DNA from 2 places in the Weizmannia sp. CD-2023 genome. Region 2 is predicted to be linked to the other one. Evidence: riboswitches for the same ligand, from Rfam matches in the RefSeq annotation. Region 2 holds a riboswitch; the other holds the start of a gene.
The links. Region 2 has a riboswitch for thiamine pyrophosphate ahead of thiT (energy-coupled thiamine transporter ThiT). Riboswitches for the same ligand answer to the same signal wherever they lie in the genome.
Positions count from the first base shown of each region.

Region 1 (7,528 bases), on a different contig from region 2:
TCCGTGGAATCCCCATTTTTCACCCGGCGGATCAAGCGGTGGTTCCGCGGCTGCGGTGGCTTCCGGGATGGTACCGGTTGCCGGTGCAAGTGACGGCGGCGGATCGATCCGCATCCCAGCTTCTTTTACAAGTTTAACAGGATTAAAGCCGACAAGGGGAAGGACACCGGTCGGGCCGGGCCGTGGACGGCAATGGCAAGGGGCGGCTATTGACTTTGTGCTGGCAAAAACAGTCAGAGACAGTGCAGCGCTCCTCGATGTGCTACAAACGGTAGAGCCCGCCGCTGCTTTTCAAACGCCGCTTTTTCCGGGATATGTAAAGGAACTAGAGCGGAGTGGAACGAAAAAATACCGGATCGCGTTTTCGGTTGAATCGCCGGTCGGGACGCCTGTCAGCCGCGATGCAAAACAGGCTGTCTATAAAACGGCAAAATGGCTGGAGCAGGAGGGCCATCTTGTGGAAGAAGCCAAAAACGGTGTTGACGGCAGGCGGCTGATGGAAAACTATTATTTAATGAACTGCGGGGAAATGGCGGCGGAACTTTCGGATTTGGAAAGCGCACTTAGACGCCCGCTTACGGAAAAAGATATGGAGCCGGTTTCGTGGGTCTTGTATGCTGCCGGGAAAAATGTCACGGCGGCGGAATACGCAAAGAGCCTTGCGGAGTGGGATAAAGCCGCAGCACAAATGGCTGCTTTCCATGAGACTTATGACCTGTATATCACGCCTTCAACCGCGTTTCCGGCACCGAAAATCGGGGAACTTACCCAAACCGGGAAAGAGCGGGATCGCTTGTTTGGCGTTACCGGACTTCCGAAAGAAAAGCAGCAGGCACTTGTCTATGATATGTTTGAACCGAGCTTAACGTTTTCCCCGTTTACGCAGCTGGCCAATTTAACCGGGCAGCCGGCGATCAGCCTGCCGGTTCATGTAACAGCGGCCGGGCTTCCTTTAGGGGTACAGCTGGTTGCGCCGAAAGGAAATGAACATTGGCTGCTGGATGTCGCTTATGCGCTCGAACAGTCGGAACTTTGGGTTGGCATGCAGGGAAACCCTTGCCTTTAAAGCATGAATAAGCGGCGTTACTTACGCACGGGTTGGAACTCTACGTTAAGGAAGGCCGCGAAAAATCCTCGCTACCTTAACGTAGAGTCACTCTACGTTAAGGAAGGAGACCAAAAATCCCCGCTATCTTAACGTAGGGCGTTCTATGTTAAGGAAGGGTGAAAAAAGCAGGATTTATCTTAACATAGAAAGGAAGCTCGACAAAAAGACATGCTTTCTTAATGTAGAGACGTCCTATGTTAAGGCTGCCCAAAAGTCCCGCTTCCTTAACGTAGAGGCGTTCTACGTTAAGGAAGCTCGAAAAAAATGCCCGCTTTCTTAATGTAGAGGCGTTCTATGTTGAGGAATGCCGGCAAAAAGTTCCGCTATCTTAACGTAGAACTCTCTATGTTAAGGAAGGTCGTCCAAAAGTCCCGCTTCCTTAACGTAGAGGCGTTCTACGTTAAGGAAGCTCGAAAAAAATGCCCGCTATCTTAACGTAGAGGCGTTCTATGTTAAGGAAGCCCGCCCAAAAGTCATGCTTTCTTAATGTAGAGACGTCCTATGTTAAGGAAGGCTGCCCAAAAGTTCCGCTATCTTAACATAGAGGCGCTCTATGTTAAGGAAGCCCGAAAAAAAGACATGCTATCTTAACGTAGAGGCGTTCTACGTTAAGGAAGTCCGAAAAAAAGACATGCTATCTTAACGTAGAGGCGTTCTATGTTAAGGAAGGCCGTCAAAAATCCCCGCTATCTTAACGCCCCAATCTTTACCAAGGCAGGCAAAGGCCGGCTTGCGCACCGCACCATCCTATTGAAAATTTTTTGCCAAAAAGGATGGCTTTCATGTTACAATAAAATTACAAGGAAAAAAAGCAGGGGAGCCGGTTTGGCTGAGAGGATGCCGCTTTGCATCGACCCTTCACCTGATCTGGATAATGCCAGCGTAGGGAGTCTCATATTGAAGCATGTTTCGGCATGTTTTGGATGGACAGGCTTTCTTGCGCATGCAATGAAAGCTTTTTTATTTGAAAAAAAGGAGGAGAATTTGATGGAAAAATCGAATCAAGTAACGGTTTCTTTTTCAGTTGTTCCGCATATTAAAAGTGATGACTTATACGGTGTCGTCGACCGCGCGATCGAAGTCGTCCAAAACGCCGGCGTACGTTATGAAGTCGGGGCAATGGAAACGACGATGGAAGGCGATCTTGACGAGCTGCTTGAGATCATCAAAAAAGCGCAGGATGCTTGCGTCCAAGCCGGTGCGATTGATGTCCTCACATCGATCAAAATCCATTACCGGCCAAGCACCGGGGTGACAATGGATGAAAAAATTGCAAAATATCGCGAACAAACGCCGCAGCCGGTTCGTTAACACGGCGCTCACGGCTGCCTGGCTCATTTTTTTGCTCTTCGTCTGGCAAGGGGTAACGGCCGGCTTTCATATCAGTGAATGGATGCTGCCAAAACCGACGGAAGTATGGCAGGAATTGAAAAGCCTGCAATGGATGGTTTGGCCCAATATTTGGCAAACTGCAAAAGAAGTATTGATCGGACTAGCCTTTTCCATTGTGATTGGCGCAGCGATTGCCGTTTTTATGGATATGGTTCCCGTTTTCCGGATGCTGGTCCGGCCGCTTTTGGTCGTTTCGCAAACGATTCCGATTGTGGCAATTGCGCCGCTTTTAATCGTCTGGTTCGGATTCGGGCTCCAGTCAAAAATCATTGTGGTCATTTTAATCTGCTTTTTCCCGCTGGCATTGAGCATCCTGGAAGGGTTTCAAACGGTGGATGATGACTTGGTGAAACTGTTAAAGACCATGCATGCTTCAAAATGGCAGCTATACCGGAAAGTCAAATTTCCGGCTGTGCTCCCTTACTTTTTTTCCGGTTTAAAAATTGCCGTTACATATAGTGTGATGGGTGCCATTATCGGTGAGTGGCTCGGCGCAAGCGAAGGGCTCGGCGTCATGCTGACAAGGGCGACGAAATCTTTTATGACGGCCCGCCTGTTTGCTATCTCTGCTGTCATCATTGGGCTCACATTTCTTTTATACGGCGCTGTTGAATGTTTGCAAAGGCTATCCGCACCATGGGTATACCGAAAGGAAGATCATCAATGAGGAAAATGTTAATCATCTTGCAGGCGGCCATGTTGCTGCTTGCTGCTGGATGCACCAGCAGCGGGCAGAAAGAAAACAGCAAAAAAGCGCTGCAAAAGGTGACGGTTGTGCTGGACTGGTTTCCGAACACCAATCATACCGGCCTGTATGTAGCTAAAACAAAACACTATTTTCAAAAGCAGGGCCTGGATGTGAAAATCATCCAGCCGGGGGACAATATTACGGCTGAACAAATGGTGGCTTCCGGGAAAGCGGATTTCGGGGTCAGCTATCAGGAAAATGTCACCACGGCAAGGACGGAAGGAATTCCGATTGTGTCCATTGCCGCGATTATCCAGCACAATACTTCTGGCTTTGCTTCTTTGAAAAAAGACAACATCACTTCTCCGAAAGACTTTGAAGGAAAACGTTACGGCGGCTGGGGTTCGCCGTCTGAAGAAGCCGTCATCAAAACGGTCATGGAAAAATATGGCGCCGACTACAGCAAAGTAAAAAATATTGTGCTCGGCCAGACGGATTTTTTCAAATCAATCGGGCGTGAAGCGGATTTTGAATGGATTTATTACGGCTGGGACGGCATCCAGGCAGAGCGGAGCGGGAAAAAACTGAATCTTATCATGGTCAAAGATCTCGACCCTGCGCTTGATTATTACAGCCCGGTCATCATTACAAGCGAAAAACTGGCCAAAGGGGATAAACCTCTTGTCAAATCTTTTATGAAGGCTACGGCTCAAGGCTATACATTTGCAATCAAGCACCCGGAACAGGCCGCCGATATCCTGATTAAGGACGTGCCGGATACAAATAAAGGGCTTGTCCGCGCCAGCCAGAAGTGGCTAAGCACGAAGTACCAGGACGATGCCGCGGAATGGGGGGTACAGAAGGAAGAAGTGTGGCGCCGTTATATGGACTTCCTTTATGACCATAAAGTCATTAAGAAAAAAATCAACATCAAGGCTGCCTACACAAACGAATTTCTTCCAAACCGGCCATGACGTATTTGCAATTGGAAGGTATTACGAAAACATTTGGCGGGAAAAAAGTGCTGGAAGGCATTTCCGCAACGATCCGGAAAGGTGAATTCTGTACTTTTATCGGGCCGAGCGGATGCGGAAAAAGCACGCTGTTAAATATCATTGCCGGGATTGAAAAGGCGAATGGCGGCAAAGTGCTGCTTGACGGCAAACCGGATGGGGTTCAGGATGCCGCCGGTTTCATGCCGCAGCAGGATTTGCTTCTGCCTTGGCGGACGGCACTGCAAAACATTGTTTTGCCGCTTGAAATAAAAGGGGTGCGGAAACGGGAACGGGTTTTGCGGGGGATGGAGGTGCTCCGGCAGTTTGGCCTTGAGGATTACGCCGGCCACTATCCCGCCTCGCTCTCTGGCGGCATGCGGCAGCGGATCAGCTTTTTGCGCACGTATTTATGCGAAAAACCGGTTATGCTGCTAGACGAACCGTTCGGGAAGCTCGATGCCTTTACTAAAATGGATGTCCACCGCTGGCTGCTCGAATCATGGGAGAAAGGAAACCAGACGATTCTTATGGTTACCCATGATCTTGATGAAGCCGTGCTGCTATCGGACCGTGTTTTTGTCATGTCGCAGCAGCCGTCCGCCATCATCCACGAATTGAAGGTGCATTTGCCGCGCCCGCGGAAATGGGAGATGCTCTCTTCGGATGCGTTGAAAAAAGACAAAGATGAACTGTTAAGAGAACTTGCCTCATTTTTGGGGAAATAAAAAAAGGTTTGGAGATGCTCCAAACCTTTTTTATAAGTTCAGCATATTGGATGCCGCATATTTTTCGACGGAAAGGCCGGTCCGGTCAATTTTGGCCGGTTCAACCAGTACATGCGGAAAATGGGCGTGGAGCGTTTCTGCCATGGCCTCTGCTTGCCCGGACGGCACGAGTGAAATAACCGTCGGGCCGGCGCCGCTAATGACCGTCCCGTACGCGCCGAGTGATTTGGTCAGCCGGCGGATCTCCAAAAATTCGGGGATCAATTTTGTCCGGTACGGCTCGTGAAAACGGTCCTGTTCCATCATTTTTCCGGCCAGTTCGTACTGGCCGCTTATGAGCGCCGCAATAAAAAGATTGCTGGCCGCACTTCCTTTTACTGCCTCTTTCCGTGCATAAAAATCAGGAAGCACTTTGCGCGCATCTTCCGTTTTTAACTCATAACCGGGAATAAACAGGAGCAAATCCGCCATAATGTCAAAAAACGGCACGACTTCGACTCGTCCGTCCCCTTGCTCGGCTGAAACAACGAGCCCGCCGAACAAAGATGCTGCGACATTATCCGGATGCCCCTCGATCCGGGAGGCAATGTCCAGCTTTTCCGCAAGCGAAAGCCCGAGATTTCCGGCAAAGTTAGCCAGTTCAATGCCGGCCACAACGGCTGAGGCGCTGCTGCCAAGCCCGCGGGCAAGCGGAATTTCGCTGTCAACAATGACTTTGCACGGGGCAAGCTGCACGCCGTATAAATCCGCAACCTGCCGCGCAATTTTTAAGATAAAAGGGTCGCTGTCTTTCGGAAGCGGCGGCAAAAGGGGTGATACTTGTTCAAAAACCCATTCCTCGCTATCGCGTACTTCAAGCGTTAAAAAACGGTTGAGCGCCATGCCGACTGAGTCAAATCCGGGCCCGAGATTTGCCGTGCTTGCGGGGACGCGGATAACCAGCCTGTTCATACATGGATCACATTTGAAAGATAATCTGTCACAGCTTCTTCCGTTGCCGGCAGCACGGCAGGCCGGACTTCGACTTGGGACATGGCGGTTTGCGGGTCTTTTAGCCCGTTTCCGGTCAGGACAGCAACCACTTTGCTCCCTTTTTTGATCTGTCCCGTTTTGACCTGCTTGATGACACCGGCGATGGACGCACATGAACCCGGTTCGGCGAACGTTCCTTCATTGCGGGCGAGCAGCCGGAACGCATCAAGGATTTCCGGGTCTGACACTGAGTCAATCACGCCGCCTGATTCATCGCGGGCGTTGACAGCCAGTTTCCAGCTTGCCGGGTTGCCGATCCGGATCGCGGTTGCGACCGTTTCCGGGTTTTCGATCACCCGATCCCGGACGATGGCAGCTGCGCCTTCCGCTTCAAAGCCGTGCATTTCCGGCAGGCCGGTTTCGAATTTCTCATTGAACTCTTTGAATCCTTTCCAATACGCGCTGATGTTTCCGGCATTGCCGACCGGGATGGCAAGGACATCGGGTGCTGAACCCAGCTGCTCACAAATCTCGAAAGCCGCTGTTTTTTGGCCTTCCAGCCGGTAAGGGTTAACCGAGTTTACAAGTGTAACAGGCGAAGTTTCGCTTACTTTCCTGACGATTTTAAGCGCCTGGTCAAAATTGCCATCAATTTCCACGATTTCAGCGCCGTACATAACGGCCTGTGCCAGTTTGCCAAGCGCGATTTTTCCGCTCGGGATCACGATGATTGCCCGGATTCCGGCTTTTGCGGCATAGGCGGCCGCAGAAGCGGAAGTGTTGCCGGTGGAGGCGCAGATAACGGACCTGCTGCCGTTTTCGATCGCTTTCGCAACCGCCATCACCATGCCGCGGTCTTTAAAAGAGCCGGTTGGGTTCAAACCTTCAAATTTTCCGTACAATTCCACGCCGAGCTTTTCCGAGAGGCGGGCAAACGGGATAAGCGGCGTATTGCCTTCAAATAATGTCAGTTCCGGTGTTTTGTCTGTGACGGGTAAAAATGATTTGTACTGTTTGAGTAATCCTGGCCATTGATTCATGTTTTTATGCCTCTCCTTCAACACGGTAGTAGCTGTTCACTTCTTTGACAACAGGCATTTCATTTAACTGTTCGAGCGCCTTTTGGAAACGGTCGAGCGACACTTTGTGGGTAACAATGATGATTTCCGCAAGCTCATCGCGTTTATCAGGCGTCTGCAAAATCCGTTTAAAGCTGATATTGAGGGCGCTGAAGGCGGCTGTAATTTTAGAAAATGCGCCGACCTGGTCTTTTAAATGCATACGGATATAAAATTGCCCGTAGCGCTGCTCAGGCGGCATGAGTTTCCGTTCAAAGCGCGGGCCCCTGAGGTTCCGGCCGTTCACGCCGAGCTGCATGTTTTTAATCGCGGCAATACAATCGCTCACGACCGCGGTCGCAGTCGGCATGCTTCCGGCGCCGGGCCCGTAAAACATCGCTTCGCCGATTGCTTCCCCGTTAATATAAACGGCATTGAATTCGTTTTTCACGGAAGCAAGCGGGTGGTTTTGGGCGATAAACGCCGGCTGCACGCTCACTTCAATATGTTCATCCTGGCATTCCGCCAAGCCGATCAGCTTCATCGTATACCCGAGCGTTTTCCCATAATGCAAATCTGCGGATGAAAGA
Region 1 covers NZ_JARTJQ010000027.1:45,617-53,144, forward strand. The annotation lists gene P9687_RS03235 (amidase) at 1-1,066, shown strand, start outside; TPP riboswitch at 1,912-2,014, shown strand; gene P9687_RS03240 (MTH1187 family thiamine-binding protein) at 2,096-2,419, shown strand; gene P9687_RS03245 (ABC transporter permease) at 2,370-3,167, shown strand; gene P9687_RS03250 (ABC transporter substrate-binding protein) at 3,164-4,162, shown strand; gene P9687_RS03255 (ABC transporter ATP-binding protein) at 4,159-4,908, shown strand; gene thrB (homoserine kinase) at 4,939-5,859, opposite strand; gene thrC (threonine synthase) at 5,856-6,920, opposite strand; gene P9687_RS03270 (homoserine dehydrogenase) at 6,925-7,528, opposite strand, start outside.
Region 1: another riboswitch for thiamine pyrophosphate. It lies ahead of P9687_RS03240 (MTH1187 family thiamine-binding protein); the one in region 2 lies ahead of thiT (energy-coupled thiamine transporter ThiT).

Region 2 (7,528 bases):
GGCTTTTCGGCGAGTACAAGCGATTTCATTGCATAACACCTTTCTTTTATTCCTGTCTGAACAAGTATAACGCATCAAACAGGATTGATAAATCATTTCGTTTCTTCTGTTTTCACAGTGAAAATTTTGAAATGCAAACGGGCTTTTGGTAAAATGGTGGTTTGTAAGAGACAGTGTAACCTGAAAGCCTGCATTATATCTTGCAAATATAATTGGATAGGTGGTTATCAATAATGGAACAAACAAAGCCGTACAGAGTCTTATTGTATTACAAGTATGTTGAAATTGAAAATCCGGAAGCCTTTGCAGCCGAACATTTGCAGTTTTGCAAAGAGACCGGTTTAAAGGGGCGTATCCTCGTTGCCAAAGAAGGGATCAACGGCACCGTTTCCGGAACGGTTGAACAAACAACCAAATATAAAGAAAAGATGCACGCCGATCCCCGGTTCCGGGACATGGTCTTTAAAGAAGATGAAGCAGATGGCCATGCGTTTAAAAAAATGCACGTCCGCCCGCGTAAGGAACTGGTTACGCTGCGGCTTGAAAAAGATATCAATCCGAATGAAAAAACGGGAAAATATTTATCCCCGAAAGAATTTCGCGAGGCGCTGCTGGCTGAAGATACCGTTGTACTGGATGCGCGCAATGATTATGAGTATGATCTCGGCCATTTCCGCGGAGCATTGCGCCCGGATATCCGCGCTTTCCGCGAACTGCCGGGATGGGTGCGCGAACATAAAGATCAATTAAAAGGCAAAAGAATTGTGACGTATTGCACAGGCGGCATCCGCTGTGAAAAATTTTCGGGCTGGCTTTTGGAAGAAGGGTTTGAAGATGTCGGCCAACTGCACGGCGGGATTGTAACATACGGAAAGGATCCGGAAGTGCAGGGCGAGCTGTGGGACGGCAAACTGTATGTATTCGACGAACGGATTTCCGTTCCGGTCAATCGAAAAGAACATGTCGTTGTCGGCCGGGATTATTTTACGGGGGAACCGTGCGAACGTTATGTCAACTGCGCCAACCCGGCCTGCAACAAGCAAATTTTATGCTCGGAAGAAAATGAACATAAATATATGCGGAGCTGCTCGCATGAATGCCGTACCGTACCAAATAACTTATATGTAAAAGAACACGGCCTTACACCGGAAGAAGTGGCTGAACGGCTGCGCCGGATCGAAGAAGAAGACGCGGCGTTAAACCGGTAACCGGTGCGGCTTTTAACCTTACGATCCGAAAAGCGGATGGTGAAAAAGGGCATGGAAACCGTGCTCGCTCCCTGCCGGAACGATTCCTTGCTTCGGAAACGGCATTTTCTTGAAAGAAACAAGGCCTAAAGAGCGGAATGTGAAAAAGAGAAGAAAAACCGGGAACTGCTGCAAACATCCCAGCTCGGGGGCAGGGTTAACAAGCGGTGCGTTCCGGAACAGAGAAAGGATTTGGTGCAACTGGGCCAAATCCTTTTTATCTGCCTGTTTTTTGTGTAAAATGGGGAAAAATGGGCATCTTTGCCGCTTCATACGCGGTATGGCAGAGGATGAAAATCAGCGGGCAATATTTTCAGGATAGAAAGAAAGGCGGGATTTGGATGTGCGGGAGGTACACGTTAACGGCATCTGTAAATGAATTGGAAGAAAGGTTCCATGCCAAAGCTTCTTTTTCAAGCAGTGAATATGCCAAAAGTTATAATGTCGCGCCTTCGCAAATGGTGGCTGCCGTGATCAGCGCCCATGGGCAGTACAGACTCGGTTTTTTAAAATGGGGCTTGATTCCTTCCTGGGCAAAAGATCCGAAAATCGGGCATAAGATGATCAATGCCAGAAGCGAAACCGTATTTCAGAAACCGGGTTTCCGGGAGGCAGTGAAAAGGCGGCGCTGCCTCATTCCGGCCGATTCTTTTTTTGAGTGGAACCGAAAAGACGGCACCCGGGCGCCGATGCGGATCAGGCTTAAGAACAGGGGCATTTTTGCGATGGCCGGGCTTTGGGAAAAATGGATGGACCAGGAAGGGAATCCGGTCTTTACTTGCACGATTTTAACGACAAAGGCGAACAGGATGATGGCAAAAATTCACGACCGGATGCCGGTGATTTTACGCAGGGAAGATGAAGAAAAATGGCTGGACACATCGGTCACTGAGGCGGGCCGGCTGTTGCCACTCCTTTCGCAGTATGATGCAGACCTAATGGAAATGTATGCCGTATCTGAACGCGTCAATTCGCCGAAAAACAATTTTCCGGAGCTGTTATTGCCAAAAGATTAAATTTTTTGTTGAAATGTTGTGGCAAAAAGTTTATCATAAAGGTGACAATTTCATGAACGTAACCACAGGGGGAGCGTTAAGCTGAGAGTGAACGCCATGTTCTGACCCTTTGAACCTGTCCGGTTAATGCCGGCGTAGGGATGTGGAATTTCTTTTGTCCTCCCATGGTTCGTTATGTTCATGCATACCAAAAGGGGGATTTTTTTATGGGCAAATTAAGTTTACAGGCTATGATTGAAGCGGCTATTTTTGCGGCGTTCGCGCTCGTGTTGGACTTATTGCCGTCCATTAAGGTGACGTCCGCGATTTCTCTGTCGTTTGCCATGCTGCCGATTTTTGTGGTCGCTTTTCGCTGGGGATTTAAAGCAAGTGTTGCTTCCGGATTTATTTGGAGCCTGCTGCAGATCGTCACCGGTGATGCTAATGATATTCTTAACCCGCTTCAGGGCATCATGGAATATCCGGTCGCTTTTTCGTTCATCGGGTTTGCCGGGCTTTTCCGGCCGCTTGTCGAAAGAAGCTGTCGTCACTATAAAAAGGGCACGATGACTTTTTGGATATGCCTTTCCGTTCTTACCGGAAGTTTTGCCCGCTATTTCTGGCATTTCGTAGCCGGCGTGATTTTTTGGGGTTCCTATGCGCCTAAAGGACAGTCGGCGTTTCTCTATTCTCTCATCATGAATGGCGGCACGATGATTGGGAATGCGATTTTATGCGCAGCTGTTGCGGCGATTCTCTTGAATGCCGCCCCGCAGCTGCTGACAAAATACCGCAATCCGCACAGGCATGCGGCATAAAAGCAACTTGAAAACGGCAAGGCCAACTGCGCCTTGCCGTTTTCGCTGAAGGAAAGAGGCTTCATGGTAACAGGCGCCTTGTAAAGCCGGCAGTCCGGTTTTTACTGCTTTTTCGGTTGATGATAGGAGGCTACGGGTAATGCTTTCGAGAAACGGGAAAAGATAAATAGAAGGAAAATGAAAGAAAGGGGATTTTATGGACAAAGACATTCATCACCCGTTTGGCCACCGGGTCATCCCGATGACTTCGATTGAAAGCGGAACAGGCAGAGAATTGCTGCCGGATCTCTATTGCCTTACCATCCAAATTGTCAATGTGTGCCTGATCGGCAGGGCCGGAACCGATGCATTTGTTCTCGTGGATGCCGGCATGCCGGGTTCTGCCGAAGCGATATTTTCAGCCGTGCGGGCACGCTTCGGGGAAAAGGCAAAACCAAAAGCGGTTTTACTGACGCACGGCCATTTTGACCATGTCGGAGCGATTGCGCCATTATTGGAAAAGTGGGACGTGCCGGTTTTTGCACATCGATTGGAGTTGCCCTATTTAACCGGGCGTGAAACGTATCCGGATCCCGATCCGTCCGTTGAAGGCGGCCTGCTGGCGAAGATTTCCATGATTTATCCGAATGAACCGGTTGATCTTGGCCATGCTGTCCAGCCCCTTCCCGAAGACGGGACGGTCCCATTTTTGCCGGGCTGGAAATGGATCCATACGCCCGGCCATTCGAGAGGGCATGTGTCGTTCTTCAGGGAAGCAGACAGCGTGTTGATCACGGGGGACGCATTTATCACCGTCAGGCAGGATGAATTTTGGAAAGTGCTGGTGCAAAGGCAGGAAGTAAACGGGCCGCCGCGCTATTTTACAAATGACTGGAAAGCGGCCAAACGCTCAGTTGAAAAATTAGCTGCCTTAAAGCCGGAAACTGCTGTTTGCGGCCACGGGATCCCGATGTCTGGCTCCGGCTTGCGGAAAGGGCTTGAGGCCCTTGTATCCGGATTTGATGAAATCGCGCTCCCGGATCACGGGAAATACGTAGATGGCACACAATAGGCGGTTTGTTCATTGCTTCCTTCCCCGCAAAGGTTTACAATAATTTGTAAATGGATGGATATAAAGGGGCGAGAAAATTGGAAGTCAAAGATTTTATGATCCGGGATGTTATTACGGTAAAAAAAGAGACAACGATCCGGGAACTGTTAAAGGTGCTTGCCCACCACCGGATCGGCGGCGTACCGGTCGTGGACGCGGAAGGAAAGCTGCTCGGTATGATCAGCGACGGGGATGTCATCCGCTTTTTGCAGCCAAAGGCACGGACCGTTTACGATTTTTATATTACGATCGTGGTAAATGAGCAGGAAGACTTTAATGAAAAATTGGTGCACAGCCTGGACTTCCCGGTGGAAAAGATTATGAAACGGCGGGAACTGTATACGGTAAGGCCTGAAGACGATTTTGAAAATGCGCTCAGGATTCTGGCAAAACACCATTTTAAAAAGCTTCCGGTCGTCAATCAGGCAGGGCGTGTTGTCGGCGTCATCTCAAGAGGCGATATCATGCGCCAGATTACGGATAAATTGCTCAACAGCTAAATCGCAATGTTTAGACCGGCCTCCCCGGGGAAGACTATACATAACAGTCTTTCGGGGAGGTCAAATCATGAACGGAACTTCAATGCCGCAATCTCCTGAACCGTTGTGGCGCAAAACGGTCACGATGCCGCAATTTCCATCGTTAACGCAGGATATGGAAGCCGATGTGGCCGTTGTGGGTGCCGGAATGGCCGGGATTGTAACTACCTATTTGCTGGCAAACGAAGGGTATAAAACGATCCTGTTTGATGCCGGATCCATTGCAAATGGCACAAGCGGGCATACGACGGCAAAAATCACCGCACAGCACGGGCTCATTTATGATGAATTGATCCAGCATATAGGAAAAGAAAAAGCATCCCTTTATTACAAAGCAAACGAAACAGCTGCATCGTTCATTGAACAAACGATCCTGAAGCACGGGATCCGCTGTGATTTTTCGCGGCAGGATGCCTTTCTCTATACCAATTCCGATGCATATATTGAAAAACTGGAAAAAGAAATGCAGGCGTATGAAACCCTCGGCATCCCGGGAGAATGGATCGGTTCGCTGCCGGACGGGATTCCCGGGAAAAAAGCGGTGAAAATGGCCTGGCAGGCACAGTTCCATCCGCTTTCGTACTTAAAAGCACTGATTGAATATTTAATGGACAAAAATGTCCCGATTTTTGAACAAACCACTGCGAAAGATATCGATTTTGGCAGCCCATTAAAAATCAAAACGGAAAAAGGGCATACCATGACGTGCAAATACATTTGCATCTGTACACACTATCCTTTTTACAATGCGAAAGGCTTGTATTTCTCAAGAATGTATCCGGAACGTTCGTACTTGCTTGCCGTGAAACCTGTAAAACCTTTTCCGGGCGGCATGTACATTAATGCGGAGCAGCCGTCGCGTTCATTCCGGGAAGCGGAAGGAGCCGGGGAAAAACTGCTTTTGGTCGGCGGAGAGAACCATAAAACCGGCCACGGGGAACCGGAGATCCGCCACTATGAAGCATTGCAGAAGTTTGCAGAAGAAACATTCGGAATCGGGGCATTCTGCTGCCGATGGTCAGCCCAGGATATGACCACATTGGATAAAATCCCTTATATCGGCCCCATTACCAAAAATGAAGAAAGGGTCATGGTCGCAACCGGATTCCGCAAGTGGGGGATGACCGGCACCCATCTCGCCGCCATGCTGATGCGGGACCGGATTATGCAAAAAGAGAACCCTTATGCCGATATCTTTTCCCCGCAGCGTTTTGAAGCGGATCCGATGGTCAAAAAATTCATCTCTGCGAATACCGACGTTGCCGGGCAGCTCGTCAAAGGAAAACTTGACATGCGGGATCAATCTTTAGATGCGTTAAAAAATGACGAAGGGGCCGTTGTCCGTATTAACGGAAAGCGGGTAGGCGCCTACAAAGACCAGGACGGGAACCTCTATCTGGTCGATACGACATGTACCCATATGGGCTGTGAAGTGAAATGGAACTCGGGAGACCGCACATGGGACTGCCCGTGCCACGGTTCGCGGTTTGCTTGTACAGGCGAAGTGGTAGAAGGGCCGGCGAAAGAACCGCTGAAAAAAATCGATCAACAGGACTAAAGTGCTGCAAACACCGCCGCAATTCGACGGTGTTTTTCTGCTTCTATGCGCGAATTCGTGACTTTATGCCTATGTTACAAATTTTTCACGGGATTACAAAGAAGCGTTTTTGTGTAACCAAATCAACATTTTGCCGTTATCCGCCTGTTAAATCCGTGTGTTAGGATTTACGGTGTTGGCACAAAAGCCGGCAAAAAGAGGAGGTTACAATTTATGAAAAAAGCAGTATCAGCACTTGCAGCTGCGGTGACCATCACAAGCGTAATGGCTGTCAATGCACAAGCCGCAGCGCCGGATACTTATACCGTAAAACCGGGGGATACACTTTGGGGGATCTCTCAAAAATACAATACATCCGTTAAAACATTAAAACAAAATAACCAACTTTCCACCGAAATGATTTATCCTTCACAAAAGTTAACCATTTCCCCGAAAAACGTTTATGTCATTAAAGCCGGTGACACGCTGTCGGATATCTCGAAAAAATACGGCGTGCCGGTTGAACAAATAAAAGAATGGAACGATCTGTCATCGGATGTCATTTTCCCGCATGATCAAATCGTGATTCGTTCCAATCCGAACAGCAAAGTGACAGTAAAAGAACGTGCAGCGGAAGTTTCCGTCCAGCCGCAAACAAACACGGAAAATGCAAAAGTGGACGTGAAAAAGCCGACCGTGCACGTGGAATCTTCCAAAGAGGCGGCTCCAAAACCGCAGGGAAAAACGATGACCGTCACCGCGACCGCTTATACAGCCAATGATCCGGGCTGCTCCGGCGTTACAGCGACAGGCATCAATGTTAAAAATAATCCGAATGCAAAAGTGATTGCCGTCGATCCGAATGTAATTCCGCTCGGTTCAAAAGTATATGTCGAAGGTTACGGGACCGCTGTTGCAGGCGATACGGGCGGAGCCATCAAAGGAAACCGTATCGATGTCCTCGTCCCGGATTCAGGAAAAGCCGCCAACTGGGGGCGCCGTACGATCCAAATCACCGTACTGGATTAACAGGCGTACGGATGGGGATCCGTTACTTGCACCCGAAACATTCAACAGGCACAGCAAAACAGAAAACAACCATTCAGGAAGTGACAATGAACGATGGGGGAAATACCGCATTTTGAAACACCGCCCGGCCGGGTAAATCCAGTGGAAAAGGATTTACCCGGCCGGGCGTTTATTTTTTCTTGGCAGCGTGTGAAAAACATTGTAAAGTAGAGCTAGAAAAAGAAAGGAGTGATCTGTTTGTCTTTTCCTTTGATCATCGCTGAAAAACCTGAC
Region 2 covers NZ_JARTJQ010000017.1:5,735-13,262, reverse strand. The annotation lists gene P9687_RS02000 (DNA topoisomerase III) at 1-29, opposite strand, end outside; gene trhO (oxygen-dependent tRNA uridine(34) hydroxylase TrhO) at 234-1,208, shown strand; gene P9687_RS01990 (SOS response-associated peptidase) at 1,589-2,263, shown strand; TPP riboswitch at 2,321-2,421, shown strand; gene thiT (energy-coupled thiamine transporter ThiT) at 2,470-3,060, shown strand; gene P9687_RS01980 (MBL fold metallo-hydrolase) at 3,257-4,111, shown strand; gene P9687_RS01975 (CBS domain-containing protein) at 4,189-4,650, shown strand; gene P9687_RS01970 (FAD-dependent oxidoreductase) at 4,718-6,247, shown strand; gene P9687_RS01965 (3D domain-containing protein) at 6,461-7,255, shown strand; gene P9687_RS01960 (DNA topoisomerase III) at 7,493-7,528, shown strand, end outside.